DNA from 3 places in the Rossellomorea sp. NRS-1567 genome. Region 3 is predicted to be linked to each of the others. Evidence: riboswitches for the same ligand, from Rfam matches in the RefSeq annotation. Region 3 holds a riboswitch; each other region holds the start of a gene.

Region 1 (2,276 bases), on a different contig from region 3:
TCTTTGTTCCGTTCCAGAACAGCAAGGGTTTCCTCCAGGTCTTGTTCTTTAATAGAGAATGATAAATTGGTCGTATTCTGATCGGTCTGGCTCTGAATGATAATATCTACATTCAGGTGATTTTGGGCTAAGGTGGTAAACACTGAAGATAGTCCCGTTAATGCGTTTCCCAGTCCAAATACAGTTACACGGGTGATTTCCCCTTCAAAGGCTACGCCTCTCACGATCAGGTTTTGTTCCATGCTTGCTTCCTCCTCAATATACGTTCCTTCAACTTTTTCAATACTGGATCTGACCTCTAACGGAATTTGATAATTCTTGGCAAATTCCACTGCCCGTGGATGCAGGACGCCAGCCCCTAAATTAGCCAGTTCCAACATTTCATCATAGGAAATGGACGGTAACTTTCTTGCCCCTTTAATATAACGCGGGTCCGTTGTGTATACCCCGTCTACATCTGTATAAATATCACAGCGTTCTGCTTTCAAGGCAGCCGCGATTGCAACGGCGGTTGTATCCGACCCGCCACGTCCGAGAGTTGTAATTTCCCCCGCTTCAGTCATCCCTTGGAATCCTGCTACGATCACCACTCTTCCCGATTGAAGGTGACTCATCATCTTTTCAGTATGAATATTGGTGATCCTTGCATTGCTGTGAACGGATTCCGTCTCGATCCCTGCCTGCCAGCCTGTGAATGAGATGGCATCATGTCCGGATTGAATCAGGGCCATCGTGAGAAGCGAAATGGTGACCTGCTCTCCTGTAGAAAGAAGCATATCCATTTCTCTCTTACTTGGTTGCGATGTAATCTCCCTTGCCAATCCAACGAGTGTATCAGTCGTTTTCCCCATGGCGGATACGACGACCACAACATCATTTCCTCTTTCTTTTTCTTCTGCGATTCTTGACGCAACATTTTGAATTCTTTCCACAGAACCTACTGAAGTCCCACCGAATTTTTGAACAATAATACTCACAGCTTCTCCCTCTTTCTCAATCGAGTGCTTCGTTAAGACTCATTTTTTGATGGTGAAGAGTACAATCACAATCATCCTAAACGTTCATGGAACAGGTTCATCACCTGCGCTGGATAATAAAAAAAGCAATGAGAATAATATCTCATTGCTTAATGAACATACAGCAGAACATACTAAATAGGTTCATGGGCATTGTGAGATAGCTCTCCAAGATTGAATCATCTTGACAATCCTACATTTCTTAAACGTAGAACCAGCGGAATCGGCATGAGACTAAGACCACTTCGGCGAATCTCCCCTTTCCAGGCATCTCAACAGAGCTCATACTCCTCTTTACCTGTACTTTTGAAGTTCGCACCTCTATCACCACTTTAAAAAGTGATAATGTTATAAATTTTCGTTAATTATAGCATACAAAAAATTGTGATTCAATGCACATTTTGAAAATAAATTCATATTATTATTGATTTACATCCTAGTTTTTATTGCCAATTTGCAGGAGCGAGTAGTGGTTGATTTCCGCTCCAGGTGCTCGCTTTCCGCGGGGCGTGAGTTGAGCCTCCTCGGGCTTCGCCCTGCGGGGTCTCAACTTTCCCGCTATTCCCGCAGGAGTCGAGCACCTTCCGCTACAATCAACTATCATAGTCAACAAGTTACTTCAAAACCATTATAAAAACAACACTCTTTTAAATATGAGCTCAATCAAAAGAAAGCACATACTTCCTTGTTTCTACTATTACCTACTTCAATTTTTCGACTAATACCTTAGCAACAGCTTCCGGAATCCCTATTTCAATAAATTCCTCCACCGTCGCTTCTTTCATTTTCTTCATGGAGCCAAAGTGTTTAAGAAGCTGTTTTTTTCGTTTCGGTCCGATGCCGTCAATGTCGTCAAGGGTGGACTGGAAGGCGCTTTTTCCTCTGAGCTGTCTGTGGAAGGTGATGGCAAATCGGTGGACTTCATCCTGGATCCGCTGCAGCAAGTAGAATTCCTGGCTTCTCTTTCCAAGAGGGACGATTTGCAATGGATTCCCATACAGCAGTTCCGACGTCTGATGCTTATCGTCTTTCGCAAGGCCGCCAAGCGGGATATCCAACCCCAACTCATTCTCAATGACATCCCTCGCCGCTTCAATCTGCCCTTTCCCCCCATCGATTATAATGAGATCCGGTAAAGGAAGACCATCTTTTAGAACTCTCGTATACCGTCTGCGAACGACCTCCCTCATGGATTCATAATCATCAGGGCCTTTCACGGTTTTAATCTTATACTTTCGATACTCATTCTTCGCAGGCTTT
Region 2 (2,276 bases), on a different contig from region 3:
GTGACGATCGTCCAGGCGAAGATAAGGATGTAAACGGCTGGCAGCATGGATTTGATCCCTTCCACTACTGCTGTTCCAACGGCTTTCCCTTCGATTCCTTTCAAGCTGACTTGACGAAGGAAGAAGATCAGTGCAACAAGGAGACCGAATAACCCACCATATAATAATGATTTCGTTACATCTGTATTTTCAAAAATCGGCAGGATGTCAAAAGATCCAACTGCTTGATATCCTGTCCAGAGCATCATTCCAATCGTACCGATAACAAGAGCTACGATTGGCCAGACAAGATCACCTACTGATCCTTTCGAGCTGACAGGCAGATCATTCTTCAATTCGCCTGGAATCTCTTTTTCAGGATCATAAAGGGCTCCCGTTTCAAGGGCTCTGACTTCATGCTCTTTCATCTTTCCAAAGTCCAGGCCTTTAGCAGCAACCATGATGACAAGCAGGACAGCTGCCCAGACATAAAGGTTCATCGGAATCATTTGAACGAAGGCTGAAAATGCTGTGTACTCTGTGATACTGTGTGTAGCCAGAATCGAACCGATAATACCGATGATGTACGCTCCCCAACTTGAGATTGGTGAAACGACACAAATGGGTGCCGATGTCGAGTCGATGATATAGGCCAGTTTCGCACGTGAAATTTTGTGACGATCCGTAATGGGTCTCGAAACCTGTCCAACGGCAAGGGCGTTAAAATAGTCATCAATAAAAATTATGATACCTAAAACGGCTGCAAGAAGCTGCGCCCCTTTTCTCGTTTTCACTCGTTTCATCGCCCATTCACCGAATGCGCGGCTACCGCCGGAAATATTCACAAATGCTGTGATGACTCCTAGAATGAGTAAGAAGAAAATAATATAGACATTCCAGGTGTTGAGTGCTCCATCTGCGACAAAGATGCCTTTAAAGGCGTCCCACATAAAGCTGAATGTTTTCGAAATTGAGAAATCTGCTAACAGAAAGGCAGACGCAACGATTCCTACTCCCAGTGAAAGTAGAACCCGTCTCGTAAGTATAACCATAAGAATGGCTAAAAGGGGTGGTAATAGTGAGTAAATCGTGTTTTCCATAATGTCCTCCTCCTATTTGATAGGGGGGAACCATCGTAGCATGATAGAGGATAATAAAAAAAGGCAACGATAGAGAAGCTATCATTACCTTAGTAAGTAATTTAAGTGCTCCATCACGATCTGTAGCTCCCCATTATAGAGATTCCCCTATAATGACAGTGTTATCCTTCTTCAAGATAACCCCAGCAAATACACATTCGACATGCATAATTACTTCGGCAAAAGTTCCCTTTCATCTGTTCTCACAGTTGTCATTCTCAAACAGCTTACTCTTGAACTCTGCGCCTCTACCCCATCGGACTGATGATGTGGTGTGTTATAAAATTTTCTTTATTAATATAACAAACTATCATTCTTTTGACAACTTTTTTTCCTGACTAATTTGTGGGAATTTCAATGGAAGGACTGGATTCCCCTCCTCCATTGTTATAAAACTGCGGTACATCCAGGTGAACGGTACCCATGGCAACCAGGATATCCTGCTTGATGGTTTCGGTTTTCGTTGCAAATGGAATGATGATCTGGACATTGACTTCCAGCTCGACAAACACTTTCACAACAGCATTATTAATCCCAAATTGCTCTACCGTAGTTTTAATATCAGAACGGACATCTCCGATGGAATGAAAGCGAATCGGCACTTTTGGCCCAAGGTTACCGAGTAACACGTTGTTGGTCGCTTGACCAAGAGGCACCGAGTAAGTAATCCCTTTCGCTGCTTTAGACTTCCCTTCATCAATTTCCACTTCGGTAATAAATTCAAGGTTTTCTAAATTTCCTTCTTCTGCTTCTTGAAGGTTTTGCTGAACTAAGTTGGTGATTTCTGCCTGAACCCGATTGATGGTTTGAGTATTATATTTAAATGAAACAATGTCGCCTTCTGTATTCTTTACTTCCTCGGTTATATCCGAAATATCAAGAACATCGGCAATTTTTTTGTTTATCGCTTTATTAATAACCAACGTACCGATCCTGCTGGTTTGAGTTTCAGCATACGCAAGCAGTGTCGGTTTCAAACCTTTGTTAATGATCCACAATCCGAATCCAGTCGAAATCATAAAGAATAGAATCGTGATGATCATCACATAACGAAAAGGCAGCGGCCCTCCTCTTCGGGGTTTGTATGTTTTAAACTTTGACAAAAAAATCCCCCCTTACAAGCTATTTGTATGCAAAGTAAGAGGGGTTTAACGCAAA
Region 3 (2,276 bases):
ATCAAAGAGATAGATGGGAAAATACAAAAGACGGTAAGAGAGCTCTTTACGAGTAAACTCAATGACAAGGCGCATTCGCTGAAAGTACAGGCAGACATGGAGCGCATGGATGAAGATGCCCTCCATTCATTGAAAACATCGATTCCATTTCAAGTGAAGAGTCCACGTTTCGGTTATCAGGTCATGGTGAAAGATATTCAAAAAGTTAAAGGGGAAGTGACCGTGGATTTCACCATCGATAACATCAAAGAAGAACAGTTCCGATTTGACATTTTGGAGAATTTTGCTCAATTCGTTCAGGTGATCCCATCCGAAGATATTAAACGAAGTGCCAAGGATGAACTGGATTATAATGAGATGTTGGAGCATATGATCAGAAGTGCTCATACGAAGACAGTGGATAGGGATGGCCTGCGTTTTCGATCCACTTTTACATTACCTAAGGATGCAAGCCTCGAGGATTACTCACTGATCGTCCCATTCGCGACCTTAAGTAGTAATGATAAGCCGATTGAGATGAAACCGTTCGAAATCAAGCTGAAATAAAGGGTACAAGAAATCCCCTTGTACCCAGGGATTTCTCCCAAAAACCAATTGACAACCTTTTCAAGAGAATGGTATAGTAATTCAAACAAAATAATACGTCACTCTCTGATAATAGAGGCGCGAGCATGATGAGTACCTTCTTTGAGAATAATGGATTCCGGGATAAGTTGGGAAAGGCAGATCGCCGAAGCAGAAAATAGCCAATTCTATTTTTTGTTGGGCCAGCATTGAAGAAATGTTGGACTGTCACAATGCAAAAGTTGTGGAGCACTATTGAAGAGATGTTAATACATTGTCTTCATCTTGTTTCCGTAAACTTTGATGAATAACCGTATGAGCATCTGCTTCATACGGTTTTTTGTGTTTTTTAGAGAGTCTAAAGGAGTTTAGGATATGAGTACAGTTGATGTGAATGTAAGTGGGGATCTTGAAATCGGTGGTATGAGTACGGGTGAGTTGGTCGAAACCTATGGGACGCCTTTAATGGTATACGATGAAGGAATGATCCGCGGAAATGCGAAATTGTTCCGGGAGGCATTTAAGGAAAGTGGATTGCAGTACCAGGTGGCCTATGCGAGTAAAGCGTTTCTTTGTAAAGAAATGGTGCGCCTGGCGGAACAAGAAAACCTATCCCTGGATGTTGTCTCAGGCGGGGAATTGTATACGGCATTGGAGGCAGGCTTCCCGGCAGCACGCATCCATTTTCACGGGAACAACAAGTCCGAAGAGGAGCTGCTAATGGCTCTTGAAGCTGAAATTGGATGCTTTGTCGTCGATAGTTTCCTCGAACTTGAACTGCTGCATGACCTGGCAAAAGAGCGGGAGCAAGAGGTTCAGATCCTGATCAGGGTCACACCGGGCGTGGAAGCCCATACCCATGAATACATCACGACGGGACAGGAGGATTCGAAATTCGGATTCAGCATTTCAAACGGACAGGCGGCCACTGCGATTCAGCTTGCAATCAGAAAGCCATACTTCTCATTGCTCGGCCTCCATTCCCATATCGGATCCCAAATTTTTGAACGGGAAGGCTTTGATCAGGCGATCCAGGTATTGGCTGATTTCATGCAGCGGATCCGGATTGATTTGGACGTAACGATGCCGGTGCTGAATATCGGTGGTGGATTTGGTGTCCGGTACACCGAAGAAGACCAGCCTTTGCCGATTCCGACCTATGTCAAAGGGATAACGGATAGTGTAAAAAACTATTTTGTCAAAAATGAATATCCACTCCCTGAAGTATGGGTGGAGCCGGGTCGAAGTATGGTGGCAGAAGCGGGAACTACCTTGTATAAGGTTGGTTCAAAGAAAATCATTCCTGATGTGCGCACATATGTAGCGATTGACGGGGGAATGACGGATAATATCCGCCCCGCCCTCTACCAGGCAAAATACCATGCGGTCCTGGCCAACCGTCCACAAGAGGAATGCACGGAGCTTGTGAGCATCGCCGGGAAATGCTGCGAATCCGGTGACATGCTGATTTGGGATCTGATGCTTCCGCCTACGAATTACGGAGATATACTGGCGGTGTTCAGTACAGGAGCCTACGGGTATTCCATGGCGAGCAATTATAACCGTATCCCCCGCCCGGCCGTTGTGTTTGTAAAGGATGGGGAATCACGGGTCGTGATTGAACGTGAATCGTATGCGGACCTCGTACGAAAAGACCGATAGTAAATCAAGGTGGAATCCTAAGGGGTTCTACTTTTTTGTGGGTAAATATG

The links. A riboswitch is a leader RNA that binds a small molecule or an ion and turns the genes downstream of it on or off. The one in region 3 is predicted to bind lysine.
Region 1: another riboswitch for lysine. It lies ahead of ACIFOD_RS19395 (aspartate kinase); the one in region 3 lies ahead of lysA (diaminopimelate decarboxylase).
Region 2: another riboswitch for lysine. It lies ahead of ACIFOD_RS07325 (Na+/H+ antiporter NhaC family protein); the one in region 3 lies ahead of lysA (diaminopimelate decarboxylase).

The regions. Positions count from the first base shown of each region.
Region 1 is NZ_JBITPL010000026.1:29,797-32,072, forward strand. Features, by position in the region: gene ACIFOD_RS19395 (aspartate kinase) at 1-977, opposite strand, end outside; lysine riboswitch at 1,170-1,348, opposite strand; gene uvrC (excinuclease ABC subunit UvrC) at 1,718-2,276, opposite strand, start outside.
Region 2 is NZ_JBITPL010000012.1:5,379-7,654, reverse strand. Features, by position in the region: gene ACIFOD_RS07325 (Na+/H+ antiporter NhaC family protein) at 1-1,079, opposite strand, end outside; lysine riboswitch at 1,195-1,377, opposite strand; gene yunB (sporulation protein YunB) at 1,457-2,221, opposite strand.
Region 3 is NZ_JBITPL010000019.1:223,804-226,079, reverse strand. Features, by position in the region: gene ACIFOD_RS16125 (DUF4179 domain-containing protein) at 1-546, shown strand, start outside; lysine riboswitch at 651-827, shown strand; gene lysA (diaminopimelate decarboxylase) at 940-2,226, shown strand.